DNA from 3 places in the Streptomyces sp. NPDC057010 genome. Region 2 is predicted to be linked to each of the others. Evidence: riboswitches for the same ligand, from Rfam matches in the RefSeq annotation. Region 2 holds a riboswitch; each other region holds the start of a gene.

What was found. Region 2 has a riboswitch for cyclic di-AMP ahead of ACFTXQ_RS11150 (peptidoglycan DD-metalloendopeptidase family protein). Riboswitches for the same ligand answer to the same signal wherever they lie in the genome.
Region 1: linked by a shared signal. The riboswitch ahead of ACFTXQ_RS29245 (transglycosylase family protein) and the one ahead of ACFTXQ_RS11150 (peptidoglycan DD-metalloendopeptidase family protein) in region 2 are both predicted to bind cyclic di-AMP.
Region 3: linked by a shared signal. The riboswitch ahead of ACFTXQ_RS05600 (M23 family metallopeptidase) and the one ahead of ACFTXQ_RS11150 (peptidoglycan DD-metalloendopeptidase family protein) in region 2 are both predicted to bind cyclic di-AMP.

Annotation. Positions count from the first base shown of each region.
Region 1 is NZ_JBHUSC010000048.1:27,489-33,084, forward strand. Features, by position in the region: gene eno (phosphopyruvate hydratase) at 1-1,276, opposite strand, end outside; gene ACFTXQ_RS29245 (transglycosylase family protein) at 1,528-2,232, opposite strand; cyclic di-AMP (ydaO/yuaA leader) riboswitch at 2,236-2,408, opposite strand; gene ACFTXQ_RS29250 (transglycosylase family protein) at 2,685-3,770, opposite strand; gene ACFTXQ_RS29255 (cytochrome P450) at 3,874-5,148, opposite strand; gene ACFTXQ_RS29260 (globin domain-containing protein) at 5,270-5,596, shown strand, end outside.
Region 2 is NZ_JBHUSC010000008.1:20,463-26,058, reverse strand. Features, by position in the region: gene ACFTXQ_RS11160 (MBL fold metallo-hydrolase) at 1-387, opposite strand, end outside; gene ACFTXQ_RS11155 (SGNH/GDSL hydrolase family protein) at 496-1,281, opposite strand; gene ACFTXQ_RS11150 (peptidoglycan DD-metalloendopeptidase family protein) at 1,443-2,426, opposite strand; cyclic di-AMP (ydaO/yuaA leader) riboswitch at 2,431-2,606, opposite strand; gene ACFTXQ_RS11145 (tyrosine-protein phosphatase) at 2,916-3,734, shown strand; gene ACFTXQ_RS11140 (aspartate aminotransferase family protein) at 3,781-5,163, opposite strand; gene hpnH (adenosyl-hopene transferase HpnH) at 5,160-5,596, opposite strand, start outside.
Region 3 is NZ_JBHUSC010000003.1:308,849-314,444, forward strand. Features, by position in the region: gene ACFTXQ_RS05585 (GNAT family N-acetyltransferase) at 1-368, opposite strand, end outside; gene ACFTXQ_RS05590 (HPr family phosphocarrier protein) at 553-834, shown strand; gene ACFTXQ_RS05595 (GntR family transcriptional regulator) at 1,023-1,706, opposite strand; gene ACFTXQ_RS05600 (M23 family metallopeptidase) at 1,898-2,701, opposite strand; cyclic di-AMP (ydaO/yuaA leader) riboswitch at 2,714-2,873, opposite strand; gene ACFTXQ_RS05605 (M16 family metallopeptidase) at 3,080-4,447, opposite strand; gene ACFTXQ_RS05610 (M16 family metallopeptidase) at 4,468-5,596, opposite strand, start outside.

The sequences.
Region 1 (5,596 bases), on a different contig from region 2:
AGCGCGGGAAGGCGCTGCGGCCCGCGTACACGGCGGCGTCGTCGAGGATCTCCTCGATGCGCAGCAGCTGGTTGTACTTGGCGACGCGGTCCGAGCGGGCCGGGGCGCCGGTCTTGATCTGACCGCAGTTCACGGCGACGGCGAGGTCGGCGATGGTGACGTCCTCGGTCTCACCGGAACGGTGCGACATCATGCACTTGAAGCCGTTGCGCTGGGCCATCTCGACGGCGTCGAGGGTCTCGGTCAGCGAACCGATCTGGTTCACCTTCACGAGCAGGGCGTTCGCGGAGCCCTCCTCGATGCCGCGGGCCAGGCGCTCCGGGTTGGTGACGAAGAGGTCGTCGCCGACGATCTGGACCTTGGAGCCCAGCTTGTCGGTGACGGTCTTCCAGCCGGCCCAGTCGTCCTCGAACAGCGGGTCCTCGATGGAGACCAGCGGGTACGCCTCGACGAGCTCGGCGTAGTAGTCGGTCATCTCGGCGGCCGAGCGGGACTGGCCCTCGAACTCGTACTTGCCGTCCTTGTAGAACTCGGACGCGGCGACGTCGAGCGCGAGCGCGATGTCCTTGCCCGGGGTGTAGCCGGCCTGCTTGATGGCCTCGACGATGAGGTCGAGCGCGGCGCGGTTGGACTCCAGGTTCGGGGCGAAGCCGCCCTCGTCGCCCAGGCCGGTGGAGAGGCCCTTGGTGTGCAGGACCTTCTTGAGGGTGTGGTAGACCTCGGCACCCCAGCGCAGCGCCTCGGAGAAGGACTCCGCGCCGATCGGGGCGATCATGAACTCCTGGATGTCGACGTTGGAGTCGGCGTGCGACCCACCGTTGAGGATGTTCATCATCGGAACGGGCAGCAGGTGCGCGTTCGGGCCGCCGAGGTAGCGGAAGAGGGGGAGGTCGGAGGCCTCGGACGCGGCGTGCGCGACGGCGAGGGAGACGCCGAGGATGGCGTTGGCGCCGAGCGAGCCCTTGTTGTCGGTGGCGTCCAGGTCGAACATGGCCTGGTCGATCAGGCGCTGCTCGGTGGCGTCGTAGCCGACGAGCTCCGGCCCGATCTGCTCGATGACGGCGAGGACGGCCTTCTCGACACCCTTGCCCATGTAACGGTTGGGGTCACCGTCACGGAGCTCGATGGCCTCGAATGCACCGGTGGAGGCGCCGGACGGAACTGCAGCACGGCCGGTGCTGCCATCGTCGAGGCCCACCTCGACCTCGACCGTGGGGTTGCCTCGGGAGTCCAGGATTTCCCGGGCTACGACGACGTCGATGGACGGCACGAGCATCTCCTTCTGGGATGTGACGCTGGGTGTGCGGTGGCGTCAGGCCGTGGGATGGCCTCGCCGACTAGAGCCTAACCGGCTCCGGGCACTCGGCCAGCCGACCGCCCGCGTCCTGGGACGAAAAAGGGGCCGAATACCTTGCTTCCAGGACATACGACTCTTGATCGTCGGGTATCCACCGGGCAAAACGCCGCCGCCCGGCGCGTGGGGGGAGACGCGCCGGGCGGTGGGGAGCGCGGCTATTGCCGCAGTGTTCAGCTGAGCTTCAGCTTCTGACCGGGGAAGATCAGGTCGGCGTCGGAGACGATGTCCTTGTTCAGCTCGAAGAGCTTCTCCCAGCCGCCCTTGACGCCGTTGGCGTCGGCGATGGCGCCCAGGGTGTCGCCGGGCTTGACCTCGTAGGAGCCGTTGCCGGTCTTGGGGGCCTCGGCGCGCTCGGAGCGGGTGGTCGGGGCGGCCTCGGAGCGCTGGGTCTCCTTCTTCGGCGCGGCCTTCTGCTCGGTCTTCTTCGGAGCGGCCTTCTGCTCCGTCTTCTTCGGCTCGGTCTTCGGCTTGGAGGGGGCCTCGGGAGCGCCGCCGCCGTACGAGGAGTTGGACAGGCCGACGCCGCAGGACGGCCAGGCACCCTTGCCCTGGCCCTTGAGGACCTTCTCGGCGATGGCTATCTGCTGGGACTTGGAAGCCTGGTTGGCCTGCGGGGCGTACGCCTTGCCGCCGTACGCGGCCCACGTCGAGGCCGAGAACTGCAGGCCGCCGTAGTAGCCGTTGCCGGTGTTGATGGCCCAGTTGCCACCGGACTCGCACTGCGCGACGCGGTCCCACTCGCCCGCCGTGGCGGCCGAGGCGGAGCTCGCGGCCATCAGGGGCGCGGCGACGGCCACACCGGCGACACCGGCGAGCGTGACGATGCGGGTCGCCTTGGAGGCGCGGCGGTGCTTGCCCTTGCCGGAAAGCAGCATGAGGTTTCTCCTCACCGACGCCTACGAGGTGAGCTGTCGGGTTCGGGCGGATGAGTTGCCCGGTCGTGCGACCTAGCGCACGGCTTAACCCCTAGCCGGTGGCGTGACCGTCTCTCAACGGCCGCTCCCGGCGCCTACCTTGGTTCCCCCGCTCCTGCCTTCGGCGCTTGACGCGACGACTGTTCCCCCCGTCCGCCGGCAGGATTCGGCGATGCGGTCGAAGGAGCCCGCGGTGGCGGGCGATTCAGAAGGTAGACAGGCCTCCCCCCGATGTTCAACAAGCGACATCGGGGGGAAACGGCCCCTACTTGCGTTCCACTTACGCACGTTTGCGCAGGTGAGGACAGGGTTTGCAGAATCCCCGAGGGGTGACACGCCAGTTGACCGGAAGAGACACATGTCTCACTTACAGAAAACGGACAATCAAGTCTTTCCGGATGCCCGAAGTGCCCTTATTTTGCGGTTAGATCCAGGTTCTGGCCGGGCTTGATCAGGTTGGCGTCCTGGCCGATGACCTGCTCGTTGGCCTGGTACAGCGCGCTCCAGCCGCCCTTGACCCCCTTGGCATCCGCGATGGCGGCGAGGCTGTCGCCCTCCTGCACCGTGTACTTGGGCTCCGACGGGGCATCAGAGACGGCCGGCGCCTCGGCGGCGGGTGCTCCGCGGTGCTTGCCCGTGCCCTCGGCCGGGGTGGCCGACGGGGCGGCGGGGGAGGTGGGTTCGGCGGAGGCGCCGGGGGCCGTCGGGCCGGGCGTGACGCCGGGCGTCGCGGGCGCCGTCGGGTCGGCCGGGGTGAGCGGCGGGGCGGTGGGGTCCACCGGATCCGTGGTCACCGGGGCCGTCGGGTCGGCGGGGGTGACGGGCGGGACGGTGGGGACGGTCGGGGTGGTCGGGGCGGTCGGGTCCGCGGGGGTCACCGGAAGCGTCGGGTCCGTGGTGAGGTCGTCCGGCGACGGCATGACGGGCAGTCCGAGCGAGGGGCCGAGGGGGCCGTCGGGAACCACGAAGGAGGGGCTCTCGGACGGGCCCGGGGTCGGCTGCCCGTAGTCCGTGGACGGCTTGCCGTGTCCGGTGACGGGCACGCCGTCGTCGGGACGGGAGGGCGAGGGGGTGACGGAGTGGGAGCCGCCCGGCAGGCCGGGGTCCACCGCGGCCGCGGGGCTCTGCTGGTCCAGCCCGGCCGATGCCGCGCACAGCGACCACGCCTGCGTTCCCTGCGAAGCGAGTACGCGCTCGGCGACGGCTATCTGCTGCGACCGGCTCGCGAGGTCGGCGCGCTTGGCGAAGTCGAGCCCGCCGGCGGCCTGCCACTCCTCCTGCGTGAACTGGAGTCCGCCGTACGATCCGCTGCCGGAGTTGGCGGTCCACGTGCCGCCGCTCTCGCATTCGGCGACCTTGTCCCACGTCGAGGTGTCCGCCGCGCTCGCGCTTGTGGCGGCGAGCAGCGGCAGGGCCAGCGCGGAGCCGGTGACTCCGGCGGTGACGACGATCGCGGGGATCTGGCGGGGGCGTCTGTGGCGGCCGTTCCCGGGAAGCATGAGGCTGCACCTTTCGCATAACGGCGGGGTAACGGCAGAACCTAGCGGCCTTCGAACGCATGTCACAAGTTCGGCAGGGAACTGACTTCCGGTCAGGCGGCGCTCAGATGTTTCGGGGTGTGAAGCGCACAGGGAGAGTGCGCAGGCCACGCATGATCAGTCCGCCGCGCCAGCGCAGGTCTTCCGGCGGAACGGCGAGTTCCAGATCCGGCAGACGCGTGAGCAAAGTCGCAAGCGCCGTCTGTCCTTCAAGTCGTGCGAGCGGAGCGCCCAGGCAGTAGTGGATCCCGTGCCCGTATCCGAGGTGCTGGTTGTCGGTGCGCCCGAGGTCGAGGGTGTCCGGATCGGCGAACCGGGCCGGGTCGCGGTCGGCTGCCGCGAGGACGACCAGGACCGGGTCCCCGGCCGCGATCGGCTGCCCGCCGAGGGTCAGCGGCTCGGTGGCGAACCGCCAGGTGGCCAGCTCCACGGGGCCGTCGTAGCGCAGCAGCTCCTCGATCCCGGTCTCCAGCAGCGCGCTCTGACCGGCGGCGAGCGAGAGCTGGAGGCGCTCGCGCTGATCCGGGTTCATGAACAGGGCATGCAGCCCATTACCGATCAAATTGACCGTGGTTTCGAAGCCGGCGAAGAGCAGGATGAAGGCCATGGCGGTGGCCTCACCCTCCGTCAGGTGGTCTCCGTGGTCGCTCGCCCGGATCAGGTCGGAGATCAGGTCGTCGCCCAGATCATCCCTTTTGCGGTGGATGAGCTCGCCGAGGTAGGTGCGCATCTGCTTGACCGAGCGGGCCACTCCGCCGCGCGGACCGCCGCCGTGCCGGATCATCATCCCGGCCCAGTCGCGGAAGTCGTCCTGGTCCTCGCGCGGTACGCCGAGCATCTCGCAGATGGCGTAGATGGGGAGCGGGAAGGCGAACTCGTGGATGAGGTCCGCCTCCCCCTTCTCCTGGAACTGCCCGATGAGGTGGTCGGTGAGCGCCTGCACCCGCGGGGTGAACTCGGCGACCCTGCGCGGGGTGAACGCCTTCGACACCAGGCGCCGCAGCCGGGTGTGGTCCGGCGGGTCGATGTTCAGCAGGTGCGTCATCAGCTCCGCCTTGCGCTCGCCCGGAATGCCCGTCTTGCCCTTGGCGTGGGCGGGCTCCGCGTGGTGCGCCGGATTCTTGCTGAGCCGCTGGTCGGCGAGGGCCTGGCGGGCGTCGGCGTACCGGGTCACCAGCCAGGCCTCGACCCCGCTGGGGAGCTTGGTGCGGTGCACCGGGGAGTGCTCGCGCAGCCATGCGTAGGCCGGGTAGGGGTCGGTCGCGAACTCCCAGTCGAAGAGGGTCGGACCCTGGGGCGAAGGGGAGTCGGCGGGGGATGCGGGAGTCTGCTCGTGCACCGGATGACCGTATCCCGGCATACGACCCCCATCCCATATGGGTCGTTCGTCGCGGCTGTCCGTAGATCCGCCATCGCTTGACCTCACCTTGTCCGACATTCCTACTTTCGGTTTTGTGGATGTGAGGATCTTGAAAAGCAGCTTCGCGGTGGTGGAGAGACGGGCCGAACACGCGGTCAAGTACTTCTACTCCCACCTCTTCTGGCACAACCCCGGAGTCCGTGAACTCTTCCCGGCCTCCCCCGAGGACATGGAGCGTCAGCGCGACCGGCTCTTCGCCGCGCTCACACACGTGATCGCCCACCTGGAGAACGAGACCCTCGTCCCCTACCTACGCGACCTCGGGCGCGACCACCGCAAGTTCCTGGCGGGCCCCGAGCACTACGCCGCCGTGGGCACCAGCCTGATCGCCGCCCTCGCCGAAACCTCCGGCGAGGCCTGGACCCCG
Region 2 (5,596 bases):
GGGGAAGGGGGAGCAGCGCTCGCCCCACACCGGGTCGAAGAGCACCCGGCGCCCGTCGATCTCGGCGAGCACGCTGGAGTGGCCCATCCAGGTCAGCCGCAGTCCGCTCGCGGGCGGCTTCGCCAGCTCCGCGAGGGTGGTCGGGTACACGGGGATGGGGGCGCCGGGGCTGCGCCGGAGGCGCTGCTCCTTGTGGAAGTAGATCTTGGCGAACTCCTTCATGGACCCGGAGGGACGGGTCCGGGCGCCGACCGGGTTCTGGAAGACGCCGTCGGCGAAGTTCGGCGAGCGGTGGATCCGCTCCAGGCGGGCGCCGGACGGGTCCGCGCCGAAGGCTTCGGGCCGCAGGGCGCGCAGCCGAGGACGCAGGGGACTGGAGCCGGTCAAGGCGCCTCCTGGGAGGAAGGGTCGGGACGGTCGTCGGTCTACGACCATCCCAACGCACACCTGCCCCGAAGGATTCCGCTTGCGGCCCCCGCTCCCCTCCCGTCCCGCCTAGAGCGGGAGCAGGTCCGGCCGCTTCGCCTCGACGTGGTCCCCGGAGGACTCCCCGCGCAGGCGCCGGCCGATCCACGGCACCAGGTGCTCGCGCGCCCACTGGATGTTGTCCCGGGTCACGTCCACCGAGCCGCGGGCCGGCAGCGGCGGCCACGGCTGGTCGGGGTCCGTGGGCACCTCCAGCCCGAGCACCTGCGCGGCGCGCAGCGCGACCCGCGTGTGCCCCTCGGGCGACAGGTGCAGCCGGTCCGCGTCCCAGGCCCGCCGGTCCTGTACGGACTTCAGCGACCAGAGGTCGAGCACCGGGCAGTCGTAGCGGTCGGCGATGGCGCGGACGTGCGCGCTGTACGTCGCCACCTTGCCCCGCAGGTGCTTGAGGACGGGCACGCCCCGGGTATCGAAGCCGGTGGTGATCATGACCTGGCCGACGGCCCCGGTGAGGTCGGCGACGGCGGCTTCGAACCGCTCCGCGACGTCGTCGGGGTCGCTGCCGGGCCGGATGATGTCGTTGCCGCCCGCGCAGAAGCTCACGAGGTCAGGGGCGAGCTCCTTGGCCCGCGGGACCTGTTCGGCCACGATCTGGTCGAGGAGCCGGCCGCGCACGGCCAGGTTCGCATAGCGGAAGTCGTGCTCTTCGCGCTGATCGGCCAGGAGCACGGCGAGCCGGTCCGCCCAGCCGAGATAGGAGTCCCCCGGCCCCGGGTCCCCCACGCCCTCGGTGAAGCTGTCCCCGATCGCCGCGTACGAGCCGATGGTCTTGAGTGTCGTCGTCGTCGCTGCCACGACGCCATCCTTCACTCCCGTAACCAACCTACGCCAACGTAATGAGGGGTTGACGGACCGTGATCTATACCACCCGGGGGATAAGGAATAAGTACACGTGAGGCCGGGACCCCCCTCGGGTCCCGGCCTGACGTGTGTCCCTGCTCCGACGGCGGGTGCCGTCAGATGGTGACGCCCTTGGAGCGGAGGTAGGCGATCGGGTCGATGTCCGAGCCGTAGGACGGGCCCGTGCGGATCTCGAAGTGCAGGTGCGGGCCGGTGGAGTTGCCCGTGGAGCCGGAGAGGCCGATGGTCTGGCCGCCGGTGACGCTCTGGCCCACCGAGACGGAGAGCTGGGACAGGTGGCCGTACTGCGAGTACTTGCCGTCCGCGTGGCGGATGACGACCTCGTTGCCGTAGGCGCCGCCCCATCCGGCGGAGACGACGGTGCCCGCGCCGACGGCCTTGACGGTGGTGCCGGAGCTCGCGATGAAGTCGACGCCGGTGTGGTAACCGCTGGACCACATGGCACCGGGGGTCTTGTACTGGGTGGAGATCCCGCCGCCCACCGGGGCCACGAAGCCCGCGGCGCTCGGGGCCTTCGCGCCGGTGGAGGTGCCGGTGCTCTTCGGCTTCTGGGCCTGCTTGGGCTGCGGGGCGGGGACGGGCGCGTCCTGCTCCTCGCCGGAGGCCTCGTCGGTGGAGGCCTCGGCCGGGTCGTCGGCCGGGGCGTCCGCCGGGGCCTCGGCCGGGGCGGGGGCCTCGGCCGGGGCGGAGTCGCCCTTCGCGCCGAGCGTCAGCTTCAGGCCGGGGTGGATGAGGGAGGGGTTGCTGCCGACGGCCTCGCGGTTGTCGGCGTACAGCCGCTCCCAGCCGCCCGACAGGTGGCGCTCCGCGGCGATCTTGGAGAGGTAGTCGCCCGGGACGACCGTGTACACGGTCGGCGCGGCCTGGAGCGCGGCCGGGACCTGCGGGGCGGCGGCCGGAGCGACGGCGGGGGCCACCGCGGGAGCCGAGACCGGGGCGGCGGCCGGGGCGCCGGCCGCGTGGGCGCCGGCGGCGCCCATGAGCGGCAGCGCGAGGGCCGCGCCACCCGTGCCGGCCGCGGCGAAACCGCGGGATATCGAAAGCGACTTGGGGCGGCGGTGCTTACCCTTTGCAGGCATGGCGAATTCCTCTCCGGCGCCTGCGAGGTGAGCTGTCGGGTTCGGACTGGAGATGTCCGGCCGGCCATGTGCGGAACATGTACGGCTTCACCCCGAGCCGTCCCGGAATCAAAGATCCGGACCGGCGGCCTACCTGGTTCCCCCGCTCCTGCCGCGCGCGTGAATAGTCGGGTGCGGTTCCCGGGCGGCGGCAGGATTCGGCGGTCCACCCGGATCGATCGCGAAGGTAATCGAGTTCGGCCGCACCTAACAAGCCATGAATTTCCTGACGGATTCCCAGGGATGAGGGATCAATGGAATTCCGGTCACCCTCCGTCCATTCCCCACCGCCAACAGCCGCCCCGGCCGGGCCTTTCCGTTTTAGCGATCAGGCACTCACGGTCACCGTATGATCTGGCTCACGGGGAGGCGCCCGATCTCGCCTCCGCTCATGGCAAGTTGGCGCCAAGTAGTGTAATTCGGACACCTACGACGAAGCGGAGGAGTTCCTTGACCCAGCAGATACCCCCGGCCCCGCCGGCGCGCCCGCAGTCCGAGCCGGAATTGACCGGAGTGCGCAATTTCCGTGATGTGGGCGGATTGCCGACATCCGACGGACGAAGGGTCAGGTCGGGACGACTGTTCCGAAGCGGACATCTGGCACATGCCACCGAAATCGATGCAGAATTCCTCGGTTCGCTCGGCCTGCACACGGTCTTCGACTTCCGCAACGCGGCCGACCACGCCCTGGAGGGGCCGGACGTCGCGCTCCCCGGCGTGCGCAACGTCAACATCCCGCTGTCGGATCCGGCCGACGGCCGGGAGTTCTGGAAGATGGTCCGCGACGGCGACCTCGACCAGCTCCGCTCGATCCTCGGCGACGGCAAGGGCGTGGCCCGGATGTCGAACTCGTACCGCGGGATCATCAGGCACCGCACCGCCGAGCACAGCCGGGTGGTGCACTCCCTCGCCGAGGACAGCGTCCCGGCCCTCCTGCACTGCGCGGCCGGCAAGGACCGGGCGGGCCTGTCGATCGCCGTCACCCTGCTCGCGCTCGGCGTCCCGCGCGAGGCGATCGTCGCGGACTACCTGGAGTCCAACGCCCCGCACAACCGCTACCGGGTCCGCCGCAGCAGCGAGTCGGCCGAGGCCCGCTCCCCCGAGGTGATGGAGCTGCTCGCGCCGCTCTTCGACGCCCGCGCCGAGTACCTGGTCGCGGCCTTCGACACCATCGAGGAGGTCTGGGGCGGCGTGGACGGCTACCTGTCGCAGGGCCTCGGGCTCGCCCCCGAGACCCTGGACCGCCTCCGCGGGCGGCTGCTCGACTGAGGTCCGGGCCGGAGGGGTGCCCGCGGAGCACCCCTCCGGCAGGCCGTCACCGGTTGCCGACGGCCTGCTTCACCAGCGTCCTGCCGAAGTCCCACATCAGCCCCGACCCGCCGTGCGCCTCGTCCATGACCTCGCGGAAGGCGCCGACGAACCGGTCGACGTCCCGCTCGTCCACGATCAGCGGCGGAATGAGCTTGATGACCTCCAGGTGGTCCCCGGACACCTGGGTCAGGATCCGGTGCTTCTGCAGCAGCGGCACCACGACCATCTGGGCGAAGAGCCCCTTGCGGGCCGCCTGGAGCACGGTCCACCGGCTGCGCAGCCCCAGCGAGGACGGCCGGCCGAACTCGATGCCGATCATCAGTCCGCGCCCCCGCACCTCGTGCAGCAGCTCGTACTCGTCCACCAGGGCCGCGAGCCGCCCGCGCAGCAGGTCACCCATGGCCCGGGCGTTGGCCACGACCTCCTCGTCCTCCATCACCGACAGCACCGCCAGCCCGGCCGCCATCGCCTGCGCGTTGGAGCCGAAGCTCGCGGAGTGCACGAGCACCCGGTCCATGGACGAGTAGACCTTCTTGAAGATCCAGTCCTTGCCCAGGGTCGCGCCGACCGGCACGTACCCGCCCGAGAGGGCCTTGGCCACGCACACCAGGTCCGGCTCCACGCCCGGCTCGTGCTGGTACGCGTAGAAGTCGCCGGTACGTCCGAGGCCGGTCTGCACCTCGTCCGCGATCAGCAGCGCCTTGTGGCGGCGCAGCAGCTCCTGCGCCGCGGGCAGGAAGCCGGGTGGGGCGGCCTGGACCCCCTTGCCCTGGATCGGCTCGACGACGAAGGCGGCCACGTCCCCGCGCCCCAGTTCGCGCTCCAGGGCGGCCAGGTCGCCGAGCGCGATCTTCGTGTCGGGGAGCAGGGGCGCGAAACCGTCCCGGAAGCCGCCCTCCCCGTTGACCGACAGGGAGCCCGTGGTGAGCCCGTGGAAGGCGTGGTCGCAGTAGAGGATCCTGGGCCGCCCGGTGGCGTACCGGGCGAACTTCAGGGCCGTCTCCACCGCCTCGGTGCCGCTGTTGCCGAAGAAGACCCGGTCCAGGTGCGGGCTGTGGGAGAGCAGCTTCTCGGCCAGCAGCCCGGGCAGCGGCTGGCAGTCGAAGCGGGTGAGGTCGGCGAGCTGGGCGTCCAGGACGTCGTGCAGGGCGCGGCGGACCACCGGGTGGTGCCGTCCCAGGCCCATCACTCCGAAACCGGCGAGCATGTCGAGGTAGTCGTTGCCCTCGGCGTCCCAGAAGTGGGCTCCCTCGGCTCGTTCGTAGACCTTGTCGAAGCCGATGGTGTGCAGCATCCGGGGCAGCTGGTGGTTGAGGTGGCGGCCGTGCAGCTCGTACCGTTCCCCGCCCCGCTCGTCCAGCAGGGCGCGCAGGTCGAAGCCGGTCACTGCTTCTCCCGGTTCCCCGAGACCGTCTCCCGGGCCGCGCGCAGGGATTCCTTCAGGGAACCCATGGTGGCGAGGACGGCGGTGGGTTCGTAGCCGCAGTGCGCCATGCAGTTCGCGCAGCGCGGGTCCTTGCCCCGGCCGTACTTGCTCCAGTCGGTGTCGTTGATCAGTTCCCGGTAGGTGGGGACGTAGCCGTCGCTCATCAGATAGCAGGGCCGCTGCCAGCCGAAGAGGGAGTAATTCGGAATGGCCCACGCGGTGCAGGGGAAATCTGCCTTTCCTTCCAGGAAGTCGAGGAAGAGCGGCGAGTGGTTGAGCCGCCAGCGCCGCCGGTTGCCGCCCGCGAAGGCCTTCTTGAAGAGTTCCCGGGTCTGTTCGACGCCGAGGAAGTGTTCCTGGTCGGGGGCCTTTTCGTAGGCGTAGGCGGGCGAGA
Region 3 (5,596 bases), on a different contig from region 2:
CCCTGGTGGGCGTCCTGGACGAGGAAGGCGACCTCGGCCTCGTCGGCGGGGGCGGTGGCGGGCCGGCCGTCGGGGCCGATGCGGTCGTAGCGGACGGTGCCGATGAACTCCCCGCCGATGGTCGCGGCGAGGCCGACCCGGTCCACGTAGTCGTGGTGCGTGAAGCGGTGCACGTCGCGGTCGGAGAGCCGGGGGTACGGGGCGAAGAAGCGGTAGTACTTCGACTCGTCGGAGACCTGCTCGTAGAAGCTGACCAGCCGGCCGGCGTCCGCGGTGGTGATGGGCCTGATCCGGGCGGTGCCGCCGTCGCGCAGGACGACGTCCGCTTCCCAGTGGGCCGGGTACGAGGGGTCCGACTCGGTGGTCATGCGGTGATCTTAAGGCCATGACTGGCTGAATAGCTCCTGCGCGGCGCATGAGGCAAGCTGGGGCAAATCAGTGCAAGCTGGGGAAGGTCGAACGGCGGAGGATCCAGGCCGAAGGTCGGTCGGAGCATTCCGGGCGTCGTGAGAGACTGGTCTAGACAACCGTAAGAACCTGAAGGGCATCACCATGGCAGAGCGCCGCGTCAACGTCGGCTGGGCCGAGGGCCTGCACGCTCGTCCCGCCTCGATCTTCGTCCGTGCGACGACCGCTTCCGGCGTCCCGGTGACCATCGCGAAGGCCGGCGGCGACCCCGTCAACGCCGCCTCCATGCTGGCGGTTCTGGGCCTGGGCGCCCAGGGTGGCGAGGAGATCGTCCTCGCGTCCGAGGCCGACGGCGCGGAGGCCGCGCTGGACCGTCTCGCGAAGCTGGTCGAGGAGGGTCTCGAGGAGCTCCCCGAGACCGTCTGACCCTTCGCGGCGAAGCCGTGGCCCCGGAGTTCCGGGGCCACGGCTTCGCTGTTTCCGCGACGCAATATCCGGCCCGATGAAAAAAGGGCAGCACGGGAATTCCGGTCCGCGAAATCCGGCCCCGCAGGAATACGGCACGGGCGGGGGCTAATTCACGCCGAGTACCGATCCTTTGTATACGGCCCGTGTTAATGCCGGACGCTCGACATGTTTACGGCAGGTTGCGAAGTGCTCACCGCGGGCCGGATCCGGCTCCGGGGCCGGTGCGCTTCGGCCGCCCGGCCGGCGTGGACCGCGGTCAGCGTCCGGGCCCGCTCGGCGTCGCCGCGCGCCACCGCATCCACGATCGCGCCGTGCTCCGCCCAGGACTCCACGGGCCGCACCGGCGCCTCCACCACGTACATCCACGCCACCTTGTGCCGCATCTGCGTGAGCAGCGCGATCAGCCCCGGGCTGCCGGAGGCCTGCGCGAGGGTCTCGTGGAACCAGCCCCCCAGGGAGCGCAGGTCCTCGCCCTGGCCCCTCCTGGCCCGCTCCTGGCCCAGCCTGACCAGTCCGCGCAACACCTTCAGGTGGGCCTCGGTGCGCCGCCGGGCCGCCCTGGCCGCGGCGAGGGGCTCCAGCAGCATCCGCAGCTCCAGCAGGTCGGCGGCCTCCTGCTCGGTCGGCTCGGCCACGCAGGCGCCCGCATGGCGCCGCGTGGTCACGAACCCCTCGGACTCCAGGGTGCGCAGCGCCTCGCGGACGGGGACGCGCGAGACCCCGTACCGCCGGGCCAGGACCTCCTCGGTGAGTCTGCCGCCCGGCTCGAAGACCCCGGAGACGATGTCGTCGCGAATTGCCGTGCATACCGCGTGCGCAGGAATACGCAAGACCGAACCTCCGCCTATTTCCGACTCGCACAGTCATTGGACACGCATGCGCGTGCTGCGACTCTATTGCAACACACGATAATTTCCGAGAGCGGTCGAAAATACGAAACATTTGCACGCGGACAACGCGAAGGCCCCGGCTTGGTGAGCCGGGGCCTTCGGACCGTCCGTGGAGCGGTGGCGCCTTCGGGTCAGAGGCTGACGCCGTGCGAGCGCAGGTACGCGAGCGGGTCGATGTCCGAGCCGTACTGGGAGCCGGTGCGGGCCTCGAAGTGCAGGTGCGGGCCGCTGGAGTTGCCGGTGGAACCCGACAGGCCGATCTGCTGGCCCGGGGTCACCTGCTGGCCGACGGAGACGCTCAGCGAGGACATGTGCCCGTACTGCGTGTAGGTGCCGTCGTTGTGCTTGATGACGACGTTGTTGCCGTACGCGCCACCCCAGCCGGCCTCGACGACGGTACCGGCGCCCACCGCGTGGACGGAGGTGCCGGAGGCGGCGTGGAAGTCGATGCCGGTGTGGCTGCCGGAGGACCACATGCCGCCGCCCGCGTGGTACTGCGTGCTGACGTACGAGCCGTCGACCGGGGCGACGAAGGTGTTGAGGCGCTTGCGCTCCTCCTCGCGGGCGGCGCGCTCGGCGGCCTCGCGCTCGGCCTTCGCCTTGGCCTCGGCGAGGCGCTTGGCCTCGGCGGCCCGCTGCTTGGCGTCGGCCTCGGCCTGCGCCTGGGCGGCGGCGTGCTCGGCGGCGCGCTGCTGGGAGGCGGCCTGGTCCTGGAGGTCGCCCGCGAGGTCCTCGGCGACGACGACGGCACCGAGCCCGTTGTCCTGGGCGGAGTTGTTGTCGCCGCTGTCCGCGGCGAAGGCCGGACCGGCCAGGGAGCCGACGACGCCCGTGGTGGCGAGGGCGGCTATGCCGGCGTAACCGGCGGTCTTGCGGCTCAGACGGCTGGAACCACGGTGCTTACCGGAGCCGGCGGGACGACTGCCAAACGCCATGAAGGGGCTGATCCTTTCCTTCCTTCTCGCCTACCGGGTTAGCTGACGGGTTCGGAGCAGGAAGGTCTCCTACGGGCCTCCTCTTGCGAGGCGGTCCGATTCACCCCAGGGACTGATGTGGGTCCCCGGCTCCCCAGGCTCGCGCCTGACGGGGACTCGGCGATCGCTGCCCGGTGCCGCGGGTGCGGCGGGTACAACTGACGGACAGCAGGGCCGACGCTAGGCGGATCATCAGTCAATCGCCAAACAGACGCGCCCTTTTGTTGCGTACGCCACACCGCATACGAGCAACCACACCATGAAACGGACAAAAGGGGTTCCGGCGGCCGAGCCGCCGGAACCCCTCACACCGATCGCCAATTGGCCATCGGCCGAACGTCAGTTGGTGACGACGCTCACGTCACCGATCCCCAGCGCCCGCACCGGTGCCTCGATCTGAGAGGCGTCGCCCACGAGGACCGTGACCAGCCGGTCCGCCGGGAAGGCGGCCACGACGGCCGAAGTGGCCTCCACCGTCCCGGTGGCGGCGAGCTGCGCGTACAACTGCGCCTGGTAGTCGTCGGGCAGCTCCTGCTCGACCTGGTCGGCCAGGGTGCCGGCCACCGAGGCCGCCGTCTCGAACTTCAACGGGGCCACGCCCACCAGGTTCTGTACCGCCACGTCCCGTTCGGCGTCGGTCAGGCCGCCCTCCGCGAGGGTGCGCAGCACCTTCCAGAGGTCGTCGAGCGCCGGGCCGGTGTTCGGGGTGTCCACCGAGCCGCTGATGGCGAGCATCGAGGCGCCCTTGCCGTCGGCGGTCGAGCGCAGGACCTGCCCGAAGGCGCGCACGCCGTAGGTGTAGCCCTTCTCCTCGCGCAGCACCTTGTCCAGGCGGGAGGTGAGGGTGCCGCCCAGGCAGTAGGTGCCGAGCACCTGGGCAGCCCAGACCCGGTCGTGCCGGTCGGCCCCGATCCGGCCGATCAGCAGCTGGGTCTGGACCGCGCCGGGGCGGTCCACGATGACCACGCGGCCGGTGTCGTCGGCGGTCACCGGCGGCACCGGCAGGGCCTCGGCGGAGTTGCCCGTCCAGGTGCCCAGGGTGTCCGCCAGTACGGCGTCCAGGTCGATGCCGGTCAGGTCGCCGACGACCACCGCGGTGGCGGTCGCGGGGCGTACGTGGGCCTCGTAGAAGGCGCGCACGGCGGCGGAGTCGATCCGGGAGACCGTCTCCTCGGTGCCCTGGCGCGGGCGGGACATCCGCAGGGAGGCCGGGAAGAGCTCCTTGGAGAGCTGCTTGGCCGCGCGGCGCTGCGGGCTCGCCAGCTCGTGCGGGATCTCGTCGAGCCGGTTGCGCACCAGCCGGTCCACCTCGGCGTCGGCGAAGGCGGGGGCGCGCAGCGCCTCGGCGAGCAGGCCCAGCGCCTTGTGCAGACGGGAGGCGGGGACCTCCAGGGAGACCCGGATGCCCGGGTGGTCGGCGTGCGCGTCGAGGGTGGCTCCGCAGCGCTCCAGCTCGGCCGCGAACTCCTCGGCGGAGTGCTTGTCGGTGCCCTCGGACAGGGCGCGCGCCATGATCGTGGCGACGCCGTCCAGGCCCGCGGGCTCCGCGTCGAGCGGGGCGGCGAGGTTGACCTCGACGGCGATGACCTGCTGGCCGGGGCGGTGGCAGCGCAGCAGGGTCAGGCCGTTGGGCAGGACCCCGCGGTCGGGGGCCGGGAAGGCCCACGGCTGCGGCTCGCCGGCCTGCGGCCGCGGGTGGAAGGTCATCGTGACGGCTGCGGTGTCGCTCACTGCTCCGCCCCTTCGGTCTCGTCTTCGTTCTCGGAGGTGTTGTCGTCGGCCGCGATCGGCTCGTACACGAGCACCGCCCGGTTGTCCGGGCGCAGCCGGGCCGCGGCCACGGCCTGCACCTCCTCGGCGGTGATGTCGAGGACGCGCTGGACTGCCGTCAGGGCCAGCTGCGGGTCGCCGAACAGGACCGCGAAGCGGCACAGTTCGTCGGCGCGGCCCGCGACCGTGCTCAGCCGGTCCAGCCACTCCCGCTCCAGCTGTGCCTGCGCGCGCTCCATCTCCTCGGCGGTGGGGCCCTCGGCGGCGAACCGCGCGAGCTCCTCGTCCACGGCCGCCTCGATGTCGGGGATCTCCACCCCGCCCGAGGTCTTCACGTCCAGCCAGCCCAGCGAGGGGGCCCCGGCCAGGCGCAGCATGCCGAAGCCGGCCGCGACGGCCGTCTGGTCGCGGCGCACCAGGCGGTTGTGGAGCCGCGAGGAATCTCCGCCGCCCAGGACGGTCAGCGCCACGTCCGCCGCGTCGCACTCGCGGGTCCCGTCGTGCGGGAGCCGGTAGGCGGCCATCAGCGCACGCGCCGGGACCTCCTCGACGATCTCCTCGCGCAGCTCCGCCCCGATGATCTCGGGGAGCGTGCCGTCGCGGGGCGGCTGCTTGCCGTCGTGCGACGGGATGGTGCCGAAGTACTTCTCGACCCAGGCGAGGGTCTTCTCCGGGTCGATGTCGCCGACCACGGACAGCACCGCGTTGTTCGGCGCGTAGTACGTACGGAAGAAGGCGCGCGCGTCCTCCAGCGAGGCCGCGTCCAGATCGGCCATGGAGCCGATCGGGGTGTGGTGGTACGGGTGCCCCTCGGGGTACGCCAGCGCGGTCAGCTTCTCGAACGCCGTGCCGTAGGGGACGTTGTCGTACCGCTGGCGGCGCTCGTTCTTGACGACGTCGCGCTGGTTCTCCATGGACTCGTCGTCCAGGGCGGCCAGGAGCGAGCCCATGCGGTCAGCCTCCAGCCAGAGCGCGAGCTCCAGCTGGTGGGTCGGCATCGTCTCGAAGTAGTTGGTGCGCTCGAAGCTGGTCGTGCCGTTGAGGGAGCCGCCGGCGCCCTGGACCAGTTCGAAGTGCCCGTTTCCG